3 regions of the Streptomyces sp. NPDC018031 genome follow, and region 2 is predicted to be linked to each of the others. Evidence: riboswitches for the same ligand, from Rfam matches in the RefSeq annotation. Region 2 holds a riboswitch; each other region holds the start of a gene.

Region 1 (5,220 bases), on a different contig from region 2:
ACCTGGTGGGTGCGTTCCTGTCCGTCGAGGTCGCCGCGACCATCTCCAAGGGCATCGTCGACGAATCCGGGATCCAACCCGAAGTGATCTTCGCGGGCCTGGTGGGCGCGATCCTCTGGAACCTGCTGACCTGGCTCGCGGGCCTGCCGTCCAGCTCCTCGCACGCGCTCTTCGGCGGTCTCATCGGCGCCACCGTCGCCTCCGTCGGCTTCGACGCCGTACACGGGGACGCGGTGGTCATGAAGGTCCTGATCCCGGCCGTCGCCGCCCCGATCGTGGCGGGTGTGGCCACCGTGCTGGCCACCCGGCTCACCTACCGGGCCGCGCGCAACACCGACCCGGAGGCCAGCTCCAAGGGCTACCGCGCCGGCCAGATCGCCTCGGCCGCGCTGGTCTCCCTGGCGCACGGCACCAACGACGCGCAGAAGACCATGGGCGTGATGACCCTGGCGCTGATCACCGGCGGTGCGCTGGCGCCCGACTCCGACCCGCCGATGTGGGTCATCGCCTCGGCCGGTGTGGCCATCGCCGCGGGCACCTACCTGGGCGGCTGGCGCATCATCCGCACCATGGGCAAGGGCATCACCGACATCGCGCCGCCGCAGGGCTTCGCCGCCCAGACCGGTGCCGCGGCGACCATCCTCACCTCCTCCCACATCGGCTTCGCGCTCTCCACCACCCAGGTGTGCTCCGGCGCGGTGATGGGCGCCGGGCTGGGCCGCAAGGGCGGCGTGGTGCGCTGGTCGACGGCGGGCCGGATGGCCGCCGCCTGGGTGCTCACGCTGCCGGCCGCCGGGCTGGTCGGCGCCGCCGCCGCGCTCCTCGCCGAGCAGGGCGACTGGGGCGTCACCGCGGTGGCCGTCCTCGCGATCGCCGCCTGCGCCGCGATCTGGGTGGCCTCCCGCCGCAAGCCGGTGGACCACACCAACGTCAACGACACGGACGCGGACGGCGGCGAGCCGGTGGGCGTCGTCACCGCCGCCCTCCAGGCGGTCGCGCCGCCGCCGGTCTCCGGTGCCGCCGCGGTCCCGGAGACCCCGGCCGCCACCCCGGCCCCCGCCCCCGCACAGGCCACGGTCTGAACCCGGACCACGGTCCACGTTAAGGAAGCGTTTCATGGACATCGACTGGGCAGCTCTGGGCCAGGTCTTCGGCGTCAGCCTCGCGGTGACCGTCGCGATGGTGGGGGTGTTCACCCTCGGCATCGTCGGCACCGCACGCAAGCCGGGGACGGACGGCACCGCCGCCACGGCGGCCGGACCGTCCCTGCCGGCCCGCCTCGGCGCCTACCTCTGCTTCGCGGTCTGCGCGGCCGGGGTGGGCTACGGCATCCACCTCATCGTCAGCGGCTGAGTACCGGCCCGCGCCGCACGGAGCTCCCCCGGGACCCGTGCGGCCGCCGGCCTCCTCCGCGTACGCCCCGCCCCGCCGCACCCCGGCGCGGCGGGGCGTACGCGCGCTCGGGCCCGGCCCCGGGCCGGTGTCCCGGGGGTGATCCCGGGGTGATCCCGGGGCACGCCGCCGTCCCGGCGCCGCACCGCGCGCCGGTGTGCCTCCCCGCGCAGGTCAAGGCTGGGATCCCGGGGTCAAGGGTGAGTTGACGGCCGTTCCCGCGCCGTGGTGGACTGCCGGAGCCAAACGGCGGCATGGAGAGGAAGCCGGTGCGAATCCGGCGCGGTCCCGCCACTGTCACCGGGGAGCGCTCCGCCACCTCGAGCGAGGTCACGGCCCGTCACCACGCCGGGCTGGAAGGCCGGTGGACGCGCCGATCCGGGAGCCAGGAGACTCTCACCGCCGGTCACGTCGAGCCAGGGCGCGGACCCTGAGTGAGGACACACCCCATGCCCGGCACCGCCACGCCGCCGCCCGCCCCCGCGTCGTCGTCCCCGCCCGCACCGCCGGGCCCGTTCCGCCGAGGCGTGACGGCGGCCTGAGCCATGCGTGCCGACCACGCCGTCAGCTTCGCGTGCGGCGCCGCCCTCGGCTTCGCCTGCGACCTGGCCCTGGGTGACCCGCGCCGCGGCCACCCGGTGGCCGCCTTCGGCCGGGCCGCGGCGGCCGTCGAACGCCGCCTCTGGCGCGATCACCGGGCACCCGGCGCCCTGCACACGCTGGTCTGCGCGGGCGGTGCCGCCGCCGGCGCCGCCCTGCTGAACCACGCCGTGCGGCGGCCCGCCGCCCCGCGGGCGCTGTCCCGGGCCGCCGAGACCGTGCTGGCCGCCGCGGCCACCTGGGCCGTCCTGGGCGGCACCTCGCTGTGCCGGGAGGCCACCGTCATCGGGCAGGCGCTCACCGCCGGCGACCTGGCCGTGGCCCGGGAGCGGCTGCCGCATCTGTGCGGGCGCGACCCGCAGGCCCTGGACGAGCAGCAGATCGCCCGCGCGGTGGTGGAGTCGGTGGCCGAGAACACCTCCGACGCCGTGGTGGGCGCCCTGGTGTGGGGGGCGCTGGCGGGCGTGCCGGGACTGGTCGGCTTCCGGGCCGTCAACACCCTGGACGCCATGGTGGGCCACAAGTCGCCGCGGTACCGCAGGTTCGGCTGGGCGTCGGCCCGGCTGGACGACGTCGCGGGCTGGCCCGGCGCCCGGCTCACCGCCGCGCTGGCCACGCTCGGCGGGCCCGACCCGCGCGGCGCCTGGCGGGCGTGGCGCGCCGACGGCGGCGCCCACCCGAGCCCCAACGCGGGCCCGGTGGAGGCGTCGTTCGCGGGCGCGCTGGGCGTCCGGCTGGGCGGCACCCTCGCCTACGGCGGCCGGGTGGAGCACCGGCCGGTACTCAACGCCGGCGGCCGCCCGGTGGCCGCCGCCGACATCGCGCGCGCCGCGCGGCTGTCGCGGCGGGTCGCGGCCCTGGCCCTGGCGGCCTCGGTGGCCGGCCGGCTGGCCGGAGCGGGCCTGCGGTCCGCACGCGTGGGCCGCGCGGCGGCACCCGCGGCGACGGTGGCCGCGGTCGCGGCGGCGGTGGCCGCCGGGCGTACCGCGGCGCGCCGCCGGGCACGGTCCATTCCGGGCGGCAGCCCGCTGACGGTGCGGCCGTGTGCCGCGGAGAAGGACGGCCGATGACGTCGGAAGCGACATCCACCACGCCCGCCGCCGGGGCGACCGCGGCCGGCCCGGCCGGCGCGCCGGGCCGGACGCTCGGCGGCGGTCTGCTGGTCGCCGGGACGACGTCGGACGCGGGCAAGAGCGTGGTGACCGCCGGCATCTGCCGCTGGCTGGCCCGCAAGGGCGTCTCGGTGGCGCCGTTCAAGGCCCAGAACATGTCCCTGAACTCCTTCGTCACCCGGGACGGCGCGGAGATCGGACGCGCGCAGGCGATGCAGGCCGCCGCCGCGCGCGTGGAGCCGACCGCCCTGATGAACCCGGTGCTGCTGAAGCCGGGTTCGGACCGCACCAGCCAGGTGGTGCTGCTCGGCAAGCCGGTCGGCGAGCTGAGCGCGCGCGGCTACCACCGGGGCCGTCAGGAGGCGCTGCTGGGCACCGTCACCGAATGCCTGGAGGAGCTGCGGCGCACCCATGACGCGGTGATCTGCGAGGGCGCCGGCAGCCCCGCCGAGATCAACCTGCGCCGTACCGACATCGTCAACATGGGCATCGCGCGCGCCGCCTCGCTGCCGGTGGTGGTGGTCGGCGACATCGACCGGGGCGGGGTGTTCGCGTCCTTCTTCGGCACCACCGCCCTGCTCTCCGCCGAGGACCAGCGCCATGTGGCGGGCTATCTGGTGAACAAGTTCCGGGGCGATGTGACGCTGCTGGAGCCGGGCCTGGACATGCTCCGCGGCCTCACCGGCAGGCCGGCGCTCGGGGTGCTGCCGTACGCGCACGGCCTCGGCATCGACGAGGAGGACGGGCTGCGGGTGTCGATGCGCGGCGCGGTGCGGGAGAGCGTGGTGGCCCCGCCGCACGGCCGGGACCTGCTCCGGGTGGCGGTGGCCGCGGTACCGCTGATGTCGAACTTCACCGACGTGGACGCGCTGGCCGCCGAACCCGGCGTGGTCGTCCGGTTCGTGGACCGGCCGGAGGAACTGGCCGACGCCGACCTGGTGGTGCTGCCGGGGACCCGGGGCACCGTGCGGGCGCTGGCCTGGCTGCGGGAGCGGGGGCTGGCCGACGCGGTCGCCGAACGCGCCGCGCAGGGCCGTCCGGTGCTCGGCATCTGCGGCGGGTTCCAGATGCTCGCGGCCTCCATCGAGGACGACGTGGAGTCCCGGGCCGGGCTGGTCGACGGGCTGGGCCTGCTGCCGGTGCGGGTCCGGTTCGCGGCCGGGAAGACCCTGGCCCGGCCGGTCGGCGAGGCGCTGGGCGAGCCGGTCGCCGGGTACGAGATCCACCACGGCGTCGCCGAACTGTACGGCTCGTACACCCCGTTCCTGGACGGCTGCCGGGTGGGCTCGGTGTGGGGCACGCACTGGCACGGCTCGCTGGAGAGCGACGGGTTCCGGCGGGCGTTCCTGCGCCGGGTCGCGGCGGACGCCGGGCGGGCCTTCGTCCCCGCCCCGGACACCTCGTTCGGCGCGCTGCGCGAGGAGCAGCTGGACCGGCTCGGCGACCTGATCGAGGAGCACGCCGACACCGACGCGCTGCTGCGCCTGATCGAGGACGGGGTGCCGTCCGGGCTGCCGTTCATCCCCCCGGGGGCGCCGTGACCGGGCGCCGGGCCCGGTCCGGCCCGGGGCCCCGCCCGTGCCCGGCGGGCCCGCCGGCCGGGGCCGCACCGCACCCGCCGGGGGAAGCCGCCGGCCCCCAGCCGGCCCGCCATGTCCGCCGCCGCACCGTCACCCCAGGAGGTACAACCGCATGAGCTCCGCCAGCTACCCCTTCACCGCCATCGTCGGCATGGCCGACATGCGGCTCGGCCTGCTGCTCAATGCGGTGTCCCCGGCGATCGGCGGGGTGCTGATCCGCGGGGAGAAGGGCACCGCGAAGAGCACCATGGTGCGCGCCCTGTCGGCGCTGCTGCCGGGCATCCGGACCGTCCCCGGCTGCCGGTTCTCCTGCGACCCGGCCGCCCCCGACCCGGGCTGCCCGGACGGGCCGCACGAGTCCGGCGGCGGCGCCTCGCGGCCGGCCCGGCTGGTGGAGCTGCCGGTCGGCGCCTCCGAGGACCGGCTGGTCGGCGCGCTGGACCTGGAGCGGGCGCTGGCGGAGGGCGTGAAGGCGTACCAGCCGGGGTTGCTGGCGGACGCGCACCGCGGCGTGCTCTACGTCGACGAGGTCAACC
Region 2 (5,220 bases):
AGTAGACGAGGGCCTGCACGCCGTCCGGCATGATCTCGCTCACGAAGACCTGCGCCCCGGCGATCCGGGCGCCCTCGATCAGATCCTTCTCCTCGATCCCGCGGCGCGCCGCGCACTGCGTGCACACCGTGACGGTGCCGCCCGCCAGGATGCCGTCGAGCAGCTCCGGCAGCGGGGCCGCGTGCGGCAGCTCGAACTCCGCCGCCCGCCCCGGCAGCGCGAACCAGGTGGACTCCCCGGTCAGCCACAGCGAGACCTCGACCCCGCTGGCCGCGGCCACCGCCGCCACCGTGAACGCCTGCGAGCACCGCTCGGGCGCGTCGGCGCCCGCCGTCACCTTGATCACCAGCTTCTTGGCCATGTCGGCACTGTAGTGCGCGGCGCGCCCGCCTCCTGCCGCGCACCTCACAGCACCGGCGCGCGGACCGCCCACTAGACTTGGCCACGGTCCGTAAAACCCTCACTCCGTCCGAGGAGCGCGCTCGTGCTTGAGGCAGTCTTCACCACCCTGCTGGTCCTGGTCGCCGTCGCTGTCGTCGCTTTCGCCGGGCTGACCTGGAAGAAGCTGTACCAGGGCCAGCGCTGACTCCCCTCCCGCCCCTCTCCACAGATCGCCTGATTCCATGATCGAGATCCCGTCCGACCTCCACCCGGACCTCGTGCCCCTCGCCTTCCTCCTCGGGAACTGGGCGGGCGCCGGCGTCGCCGACTTCCCCGGCTCGGAGAAGTGCAACTTCGGACAGGAAGTCACCTTCAGCCATGACGGCCGGGACTTCCTGGAGTACGTCTCCCGCAGCTGGGTGCTCGACAGCGAGGGCAAGAAGGTCCGCCCGCTGGAGTCCGAGTCCGGCTACTGGCGCATCGACAAGGACCGCAAGGTCGAGATCGTGATGGTCCGCGACCAGGGCGTGGTCGAGGTCTGGTACGGCGAGCTGGCCGAGGGCAAGCCGCAGATCGACGTCGTCACCGACGCGGTCGCGCGCACCGCCGCCTCCGGGCCCTACTCCGGCGGCAAGCGACTGTACGGCTACGTCAAGGGCGACCTGATGTGGGTCGGCGAGAAGGCCACCCCCGAGGTGCCGCTCCGCCCCTACATGTCGGCGCACCTGAAGAAGGCGGTGACCCCGGAAGAGGTCGCGGCCTGGGCCAAGGACCTCGGCGACCTCCCGGACGACGGGATCGCGTTCTTCCGCTAGACCCGGTTCCAGCAGCACCTTCTCCACCCGCCCCGCAGGGGAAGTCCGGTCGAAATCCGGCGCTGACCCGCAACTGTGGGCGTCCCGCGAGGGACGCGAGCCAGATCACCTGCGGCGGCGGTCGTTCCTGACAACTCGCCGTGGACTGCGAGGGGATCCGCCACCGGCGCTGTGCCCGCACAGCCCGCCCCGGGCGCCCTTTCCCGTAGGTACGAAACGGCCCGAGGCGAAGGCGACCCGCCCGTGGCAGCCACCACCAGGACCGCACCCGACACCGAGACCGCCGGCCCGCGCGCACCCGGCGCACCGCTGCGGCTGCCGCTCCCCCCGCTGGTCGGCGCGGGCTGCGCCGCCCTGCTGATATCCCTGGTCTGCGGGGCCGGCCTGGGCTCGGCCGGCATCGGCTGGCCCGAGGTGCTGCGCTATCTGCGCGCCGGGCTCACCGGCTCGGCCATCGAGCGGCACGAGGTCGCCGCCTACACCATCGTCTGGGAACTGCGCTTCCCGCGCGCCGTGCTCGCCGCGGTCGTCGGCGCCGGGCTGTCGGCGGTGGGGGTGGCGGTGCAGGCGATGGTCCGCAACGCGCTCGCCGACCCCTTCGTCCTGGGCATCTCCTCCGGAGCCGCGGTCGGCGCCAACGCCGTCCTGCTCTTCGGCGCCTTCACCGGCCTCGGCATCTGGGCCCTGTCGGCCTCCGCGTTCGTCTCCGCGCTCGCCGCCATGGCCCTGGTCTACGCCGCGGCCCGCACCCCGCAGGGGCTCACCCCGCTGCGCCTGGTCCTCACCGGCACCGCCATGTACTACGGCTTCTCGGCGATCACCACCCTGATGGTGTTCAGCGCCGACCGCGGCGAGGCCGCCCGTGCCGCGATGATGTGGCTGCTGGGCAGCCTCAGCGGAGCGGGCTGGCCCTCGGTACCGATCGCGGCCGCCGCCGTCGCCGCCGGACTCGGCTACCTGGCGCTGGCCGCCCGCCGGCTCAACGCGCTCGCCATGGGCGACGAGACCGCCGCCGCGCTCGGCGTGGACGCCCGGCGGCTGCGCACCGAACTGTTCGTGGTGACCGCCGCCGTCACCGGCGCGGTGGTGGCGGTCAGCGGGGCGATCGGGTTCGTCGGACTGATGGTCCCGCACATCACCCGGATGCTCGTCGGCGCGGACCACCGCCGGGTGCTGGCGGTCGCCCCGCTGCTCGGCGCGGTCCTGCTGGTCTGGGTCGACATCCTGTCCCGGGTGCTGCTGGCACCCGTCGAACTCCCGGTCGGCGTGATCACCGCCGTCATCGGCGTGCCGTGCTTCGTGCTGCTGATGCGCCGCCGCGGCCACCACCTCGGAGGTGCCTGATGCGGCTCGACATCGAGAACGTGACCGTGGACGTCGCCGGGGCCCGGCTGGTGGACGACCTCACCCTGCGGGCGGACAGCGGGGCGCTGGTCGGCCTCGTCGGCCCCAACGGCAGCGGCAAGTCCACCCTGCTGCGCTGCGTCTACCGCGCCCTGCGCCCCACCGCCGGCGCGATCCGGCTGGACGGCACGGACCTGCGCACCCTGAGCGCGCGGGACGGCGCCCGGCGGCTGGCCGCACTCCCCCAGGAATCCACCGGGGAGTTCGGCTTCACCGCCGCGGAAGTGGTCGCCATGGGCCGGCTGCCGCACCAGAGCGCCGCCGGCCGCACCAGCGCGACCGACCGGGAACTGTGCACGGCGGCGCTGGCCCGGGTCGGCGCCGCCCACCTCGCCGACCGGAACTTCCACACCCTCTCCGGCGGCGAGAAGCAGCGGGTGCTGATCGCCCGGGCGCTCGCCCAGCAGCCCGCCGTCCTCGTCCTGGACGAGCCCACCAACCACCTGGACATCGCCCAGCAGCTGGAGGTGCTGGCGCTGGTGCGGGACGCCGGGCTGACCGTGCTGGCCGCCCTCCACGACCTCAACCTCGCCGCCGTCCACTGCGACCGCCTGTACGTCGTCGCGGGCGGCCGGATCGTCGCCTCCGGCACCCCGCACGACGTCCTCACCCCGGAGCTGCTCGCCGACGTCTTCGGCGTGCGCGCGCACCGGGTGCGGCACCCGGAGACCGGCGCGGTGCAACTCCTCTTCGACCGGCTGCCGGCCACCGCCCCCTGAGGCCCCGGTCCCACCCCCGGGACCGGGTCCGGGACCGGGTTCCGGGACCGGGACCGGGACCGGGACCGACGCGCACCACCCCGCCCCGCCCCACTCCACCCGCGCTGTGCCTCCCCCACCCACCCGCGCTGCGTCTCTCCCGCCCACCCGCCCTGTGCCTCCCCCACCCACCCGCGCTGCGTCTCTCCCGCCCACCCGCGCTGTGCCTCTCCCGCCCACCCACCCTGTGCCTCCCCCACCCACCCGCGCTGCGTCTCCCCCGCCCACCCGCGCTGCGTCTCCCCCGCCCACCCGCGCTGTGCCTCTCCCACCCACCCGCCCTGTGCCTCCCCGTACCTCCCCCACCCACCCTGTGAGGTCCCCATGCACGCCCGTTCCCGCACGCCCGCCCTGCTCCTCGTCGCTGCCCTGGCCCTGGCCGGGTGCGGGGCCGAGGTCAAGGACGACGAGACCACCGCCGGGAAGCACGACCGGTCCGGCCACTACCCGGTCACCGTCGAGAACTGCGGCGTCGAGACCACCTACGCGGAGATGCCGCGGCGCGTGGTCACCAACGACGTCGGCATCACCGAGATCATGTTCGCCCTCGGTCTGGAGGACCGGATGGCCGGGTTCGTGACGCCCGACGACAAGGGCGACCTGGCCGGGGTGCCCTGGAAGGACGGCTACGACAAGGTCCGGTGGCTGTCGAAGAAGGAGATCAACAAGGAGATGGTGCTGGACGCCCGGGCCGACCTGGTCTTCGCCGGCTGGAACTACGGCTTCGGCGAGGACGACGGGTTCACCCCGGCCGCCCTGGAGAAGCTCGGCATCGGCAGTTACGTCCTCACCGAGTCCTGCCGCAACGGCCGGGGCTCGGCACGCGGCGTGATGCCGCCGCTGGACGCGCTCTACACCGACCTGACGAACCTCGGGAAGATCTTCGACGTGGAGGACCGGGCCGCGAAGCTGGTGCGCACCTTCCGGGCCCAGGTCGCCGAGGCCCGGGCCGAGGCCCCCCGCGGCGCCGACCGGCCCACGGTGTTCCTCTACGACGACGGCCGGGACAAGCCGTTCACCTCCGGCCGGTTCGCCGCACCGCACGACATCATCACCAAGGCCGGCGGCGACCACATCATGAAGGACCTCGACGACTCGTGGACCACCGTCGGCTGGGAGACCGTCGTCGAACGCGACCCCGACGTCATCGTGATCAACGACTACGGGGACACCGGCGCCGAGCAGAAGCGGAAGTTCCTGGAGAGCTACCCGCCGCTGCGCGACGTGTCCGCCGTGAAGCACGGCCGGATCTTCGTCCTGGACTACGCCGACCTGGTGGAGAGCCCGCGCAACCCGGCGGCCGTCGCCGCCCTGGCCGGCTATCTGCGCGAGGTGGCCGACGAGCGGCGCGACGCGGGCGGCAACCGATCCCACTGACCGTGCCTACACTGGGCCCGTGGCGACCACCGACTGGAAGACCGACCTCCGACAGCGCGGCTACCGCCTGACGCCCCAGCGCCAGCTGGTGCTGGAGGCCGTCGACCGCCTCGAACACGCCACCCCCGACGACATCCTCACCGAGGTGCGCCGGACCGCCAGCGGCGTCAACATCTCCACCGTCTACCGCACCCTGGAGCTGCTGGAGGAGCTGGGCCTGGTCAGCCACGCGCACCTCGGACACGGCGCCCCGACCTACCACCTCGCCGACCGCCACCACCACATCCACCTGGTGTGCCGGGACTGCACGGACGTGATCGAGGCGGACCTGTCGGTGGCCGAGTCGTTCACCCGGAAGCTGCGCGAGGAGTTCGGCTTCGACACCGACCTCAAGCACTTCGCGATCTTCGGGCGGTGTACCCGGTGCGCCCGCGGCGAAGGCGCCCCGGCCCCCGCCGAGGGCGCCGCCGGCCGAGGCCCGTCCG
Region 3 (5,220 bases), on a different contig from region 2:
CCCGGCACATGCCGTGGCCGACCAGGGCCCCGCCGATCCGCGGGTTGATCTCGACCACTTCCGGACCGGTGGTGGTGAGGGCGAACTCGACATGGGCGAAGCGGTCGGTGTACCCGATCGCCGCCAGGACCCGGTCGAGCCACCGCTCCAGCTCGTCGTGGCGCGTTCCGGGGAACGCCACGGGGAACGCGGTGATCTCCTCGCGGAACCGCGGCTCCGCCGACATCAGCCGGCTGGACACGCCCAGCAGCCGGGTCCGCCCCGCCCAGGTGAGGGTCTCGGCGCTGTACACCGGTCCGGAGAAGTACGGCTCGGCGAACAGCCGGCCGGTCAGCCGCCGGGGGGCGGCCTCGCGCAGCGCGGCGTCCGTCTCCTTCTCGTCCCGGACCAGCCAGACGTTCTGGCTGCCGGTCCCCGCGGTGTCCTTCAGGATCGCCGGCAGGCCCACCTCCTTGACCACCAGCGCGGCGGCGTCGGCGTCCCGGGGGTCGGCCACCACCGCGCGGGCCCGCGTCAGTCCGGCCTCGAACAGCCGGTCGCGGACCGCGGCCTTGTCCCGGGTGAGCCGCAGCACCGCCGCGTCCAGGCCGGGCAGGCCGAAGCGGTCCGTCAGATCGGCGCCGGTCAGCGTCCAGGTGTCGGTGGAGCTGATCAGCCCGCGCAGGTCCGGTGTGCGGCCCAGGCACGCCGCCGCCGTTTCGGGGTCGAGGGTGTCGGCCCGCACCACGTCCAGCGAACCGGCCGGGAGCCGGTCCAGTTCGTGGCCGTACCAGGAGGGGTCGCGGGTCAGCAGGCACAGCCGTTCGCCGGCCCGGTCGGCGGCGCGGACCAGGTGTCCCAGTCCGAAGGTGAGGGATTCCAGGCAGACCAGGGTCACGCCGCCGCTTCCTTCCAGTGCGTCGGGCAGGGGGTGCGGTCCCACGCCATGGTGGACCAGGGCATGGACATGTCCTCGGGGGTGCCGACCTCGACCGGTTTGAGCGCGGCCGGGTCCTGGGCCTCGGCGTGCCGGGCGTGCACCAGGTCGACGTAGCGGTGGCCGGTGTCGGCCCCGATCACCAGGTGGAGCTGCTCGGGTTGGCGGCGCGCCTCGTGCAGGGCGGTGAGGTAGGCGGCGCCGGTGGACAGCCCGGCGAAGACGGCGTGCTCGCGCAGCAGGGCGACGGTGCCGGACATGGCGTGGGTGAAGTCCATCCAGTGCACGGCGTCGTAGAGGTGGTGGCGGACGTTGTCGAAGACGATCGAGGAGCCGATGCCGGCGATGATCGCCTCCGGGTCGTGGTGGTCCTGGCTGCCGAAGGTGACGCTGCCGAACGGCTGGACACCGACCAGCCGGACGGACGGGTCCCGGCGCCTGAGGTGCTCGACGAGCCCGCCCGTCGAGGCGCCGGACCCGACGCCGCCGACCACGGTGAGCGGCCGGTCCGGGACGGTGGCGGCCACCAGGTCGCCGACCTCCTGGTACCCCAGGTAGTGGATGTCGTCGTGGTACTGGCGCATCCAGTGCGTGTCGGGCCGTTCGGCGAGGATCTCCCGCACCCGCCGGACGCGTAACTCCTGGTCCAGTTTGAGGTTTCGGGAGGGCCTCACCTGCTCGACGGTGGCGCCGAGGACCTCCAGCTGGGCGAGGGTGGTGGCGTCCACGGTGGTGGAGGCCACGATGTGGCACCGCATGCCGTACCGGTGGCAGGCCAGGGCCAGCGCGTAGGCGTAGATGCCGCTGGAGCTGTCGATCAGGGTCTGGCCGGGGCGGACCGTGCCCCGGTCCAGCAGGTGGCGGACGGCCGCGAGAGCCGAGTAGATCTTCATCGACTCGAACCGGACCAGGACCATGCGGTCCGTCAGCCGGATCAGGTCGGGAACCTTGAGTGCGTCAGCGATGTGGGTGTGTATCACCCGTAGCCTCCTTGGGCGAAAGAGCACTGGTGGCCGAGCGAGTGGAAGAAGGCGGAGAGTTCGTCCCGGACCGCGGGGGCCGGACGCCGGGAGAAGAGGTAGCCGACCAGCGAGCCGGTGTGGGCGACGAAGACCCCGTCGGCGCCGATGTCCTCACGGTGCGCCAGGACGGCTTCGAACGACCGCTTGGGCAGCACCTCCTGGGACAGCACCGCGCTGGTGGTCGCCGCCCGCGCCACCGCGGCCGGGTCACCGGAGGAGAAGCCCTTGAGCAGGTCGGTCAGGCACCGCTGGTACTCCTCCGCGCGCCGCCGGTAGTGCCGCAGCAGCAGCGGGGTGACGGCGGCCGTGTCCACCGTCCCCGGTTCGGTGACGAAGGCGGTGTGGAAGCCGATGTCGGTGCCCAGGCGCCGTACCACCCGGTGCCGGCCGCTCAGGTAGAGCACGAACTCGTCCAGGAAGACGCTGTCGGCCCGTTCGATCGCGGACAGGACGGCGATCACCACGTCCGGGTCGTACGGCATGGCGAACACCCGGAACAGGCACCGGAGGGTGGCCACGATGTCGGCGGTCGAGCTCGCCATGCCGACCCCGACCCGCAGGTCGGTGTGGGCGCTCCAGCGACCGGGCGGCAGGGTGAGCCCGAAGTGGTCCAGGAACAGGCGCGCCGCCGTGGCGGCCTTCTCCCCGGCGGGCAGCGGATCCGGCGGGCCGTCCCCGGGGGTGAAGTACACCCAGGAGTGGCGGTCCACCGGGAACGACACGAGCGCGATGTCCGGGCGGGCGTCGGGACGCAGCGGCCCCTGGAAGAGTTCGCCGAGGGTGCCGTGGCAGACACCGGCGAAGGTACGGGTCCGCAGGTCCCCGGTGAGCGTCAGCATCGGGCACCCCGCCGGGGCCGCCGTGCGTGCGCGGGTCGGCAGCCGGCCCGGATACGGTGCCCAGTCACCACCACGTCCTCCCTCGTCGTGCGGCCCCAGGGGCCCGCCGGGAGGAGGGGCGGACGCGCCGCGTTCGCGCGCGTCGATCCGCCTGCACCGCCGACCCAGCCCTCGAGGTCACCGTGAACAGCGCGTACGGCACCGCACGCGCGCAGTGGCAGGTCTTCGGACTCGTGGGCACGTCCACCGGATCTCCGGCGGACACCTACCGGCCGTCGCTTCCCGGTCCCCGGTGGAGACCAGTGCTGTTGACGGCGTTCGTTCCCACTCACCGCTGCGGGACAGTCCCGGATTCGCACCGGGTTCCCTCTTACGACGCGCCGCCGTACGGCGGCGCGAACCGACTGCGCACATCAGCGTAGAGGCGTCCGACCGGAAGCGACAGGGGGCCTCCCCTGCGGCCCCGTCGCGCCTGGTGGGCGCGGGCCGGCCCGGGCACGCGGGGGCGCGGGAGACCGCGGCCGCGCCGTCCGGCCCCCGGCGGTGGGACGCGGGAGCCGGTGGAATCGAGGCAGGGCGCGCCGGGGCCGGAGGGGCACACCGGACGCCCGGCTCCGGCGTCCGGGCCCACCGGGGGGACGTGCCCGGGGCGGCGCCGTCCACCGCTCGGTGCCGCCCCGGGCGGGAGGGCGGCCGGCGGGGCGGGAGGGCGGCCGGCGGGCCGGGAGCGCGCCGGCCCTCGCGGGCATACCGCCGGCCGGGCCCCCGCCGAGGCCGCCCACCGCCCCGGCGTTCACCCGTCCGGCCGCCGGCCGGGCGGGCCGCGCCGCCGACCGGGTACCCGTTCCGCCATGAAGGCACTGATCATCAACTGCACGCTCAAGAGGTCCCCGGAACCGTCCAACACGCATGCCCTGGCCCGGGTCGTCGGCGACGAACTGCGCGACCGGGGCGTGGAGGTGGAACACCTCCGGGCGGTGGATCTCGACATCCAGCCCGGCGTCGTCAGCGAGGCGGTGCGCGCCGGTGACGACTGGCCGGCGGTACACGCCAGGCTGCTGGACGCGCGGATCCTCGTCATCGCCTCGCCGACCTGGCTGGGCCGCCCGTCCTCGGTCGCCCAGCGGGTCCTGGAACGGATGGACGCCATGCTCTCCGAAACCGACGACAGCGACCGCCCGGTCGCCTACAACCGGGTCGCGGGCGTCGTGGTCACCGGCAACGAGGACGGGGCGCATCACGTCATCAGCGAGATCAACGGCGCCCTCGGGGACATCGGTTACACCATCCCCGGGCAGTCCTGGACCTACTGGCACCTCGGCCCCGGCCCGGGACCGGACTACCTGGACGAGGAGCGAGGCCACGACTGGTCGCACCGGACGGGGCGGGCCATGGCGGCGAACCTGCACGGGGTGGCCCGCGCCCTGGCCGCCGACCCGCTGGGCGCGCCCCCGGGGTGAGGCCGCCGTCCCGATCCGGTCGGCGTGCACCGCCCGGTCGGCGGAGACGGCGGCCGGGGGCCCGGTGCCGCAGGATGGGGCCATGACGACCATCACTCTCATCCGGGGCGACATCACCGAGCAGCACGTCGACGTCATCGTCAACGCCGCGAACTCCTCCCTGCTCGGCGGAGGCGGGGTGGACGGTGCCATCCACCGCAGGGGTGGACCCGAGATCCTGGACGCCTGCCGGGCGCTGCGCGCCTCCCGGTACGGGAAGGGACTGCCCACCGGGCAGGCGGTGGCCACCGTGGCGGGCCGGCTCGACGCCCGCTGGGTCGTCCACACCGTCGGCCCGGTGTGGTCGGCCGAGGAGGACCGTTCGGCGCTGCTCGCCTCCTGCTACCGCGCGGCGCTGCGGGTCGCGGACGAGCTGGGTGCCACGACGGTCGCATTCCCCGCGATCTCCACGGGCGTCTACGGCTGGCCGCTGGAGGACGGTGCCCGTATCGCGGTGGAGACGGTGCGCGCCACGGACACGGACGTCGGCGAGGTGCGTTTCGTGCTCTTCGACGAACCGGCGTACGCCGCCTTCGCCGGGCAGCGGCACGGCTGAGCGCGGGACGCTCCGGCGCGGGCCGGCCCCCGCCGGGCGGGCCCGTCACTCCTCGCGCAGGACGAGGGCGAGGAGCCCGGGGAAGCGCGCGTCGAACTCCTCGCTCCGCAGCCGGTTGAGGCGTCGGGGGCCGTGGTCGCGCTGTTCGACCAGCCCGGCGCCGCGCAGCACGGTGAAGTGGTGGCTCAGCGCCGCTTTGCCGACCGGTACGTCGAAGCTGCCGCAGCCTCGCGTCCACTCCGGGGACCCGGCCAACTCGCGTACCAGTCGCAGCCGAACGGGGTCGGCGAGGGCGGCGAGGGCCGTCTGGAGCGGGACGTCGTCGGGGTGCGTGTGCACGGGTTCGGCGCGGTGGCCGCTGCGTTCCGCCATGGTGCCCCCTGACCTG

The links. A riboswitch is a leader RNA that binds a small molecule or an ion and turns the genes downstream of it on or off. The one in region 2 is predicted to bind cobalamin.
Region 1: another riboswitch for cobalamin. It lies ahead of ACH4B3_RS28275 (cobalamin biosynthesis protein); the one in region 2 lies ahead of ACH4B3_RS06135 (FecCD family ABC transporter permease).
Region 3: another riboswitch for cobalamin. It lies ahead of ACH4B3_RS23130 (hypothetical protein); the one in region 2 lies ahead of ACH4B3_RS06135 (FecCD family ABC transporter permease).

The regions. Positions count from the first base shown of each region.
Region 1 covers NZ_JBIRFT010000017.1:56,929-62,148, forward strand. Annotated here, with positions in the region: gene ACH4B3_RS28265 (anion permease) at 1-1,082, shown strand, start outside; gene ACH4B3_RS28270 (hypothetical protein) at 1,117-1,353, shown strand; cobalamin riboswitch at 1,651-1,788, shown strand; gene ACH4B3_RS28275 (cobalamin biosynthesis protein) at 1,938-3,062, shown strand; gene ACH4B3_RS28280 (cobyric acid synthase) at 3,059-4,645, shown strand; gene ACH4B3_RS28285 (putative cobaltochelatase) at 4,797-5,220, shown strand, end outside.
Region 2 covers NZ_JBIRFT010000001.1:1,432,200-1,437,419, forward strand. Annotated here, with positions in the region: gene ACH4B3_RS06125 (DsrE family protein) at 1-361, opposite strand, end outside; gene ACH4B3_RS06130 (FABP family protein) at 624-1,196, shown strand; cobalamin riboswitch at 1,189-1,328, shown strand; gene ACH4B3_RS06135 (FecCD family ABC transporter permease) at 1,506-2,540, shown strand; gene ACH4B3_RS06140 (ABC transporter ATP-binding protein) at 2,540-3,319, shown strand; gene ACH4B3_RS06145 (ABC transporter substrate-binding protein) at 3,683-4,735, shown strand; gene ACH4B3_RS06150 (Fur family transcriptional regulator) at 4,755-5,220, shown strand, end outside.
Region 3 covers NZ_JBIRFT010000011.1:75,793-81,012, reverse strand. Annotated here, with positions in the region: gene ACH4B3_RS23140 (ATP-grasp domain-containing protein) at 1-877, opposite strand, end outside; gene ACH4B3_RS23135 (cysteine synthase family protein) at 874-1,896, opposite strand; gene ACH4B3_RS23130 (hypothetical protein) at 1,893-2,777, opposite strand; cobalamin riboswitch at 2,976-3,197, opposite strand; gene ACH4B3_RS23125 (flavodoxin family protein) at 3,629-4,237, shown strand; gene ACH4B3_RS23120 (O-acetyl-ADP-ribose deacetylase) at 4,320-4,832, shown strand; gene ACH4B3_RS23115 (ArsR/SmtB family transcription factor) at 4,878-5,204, opposite strand.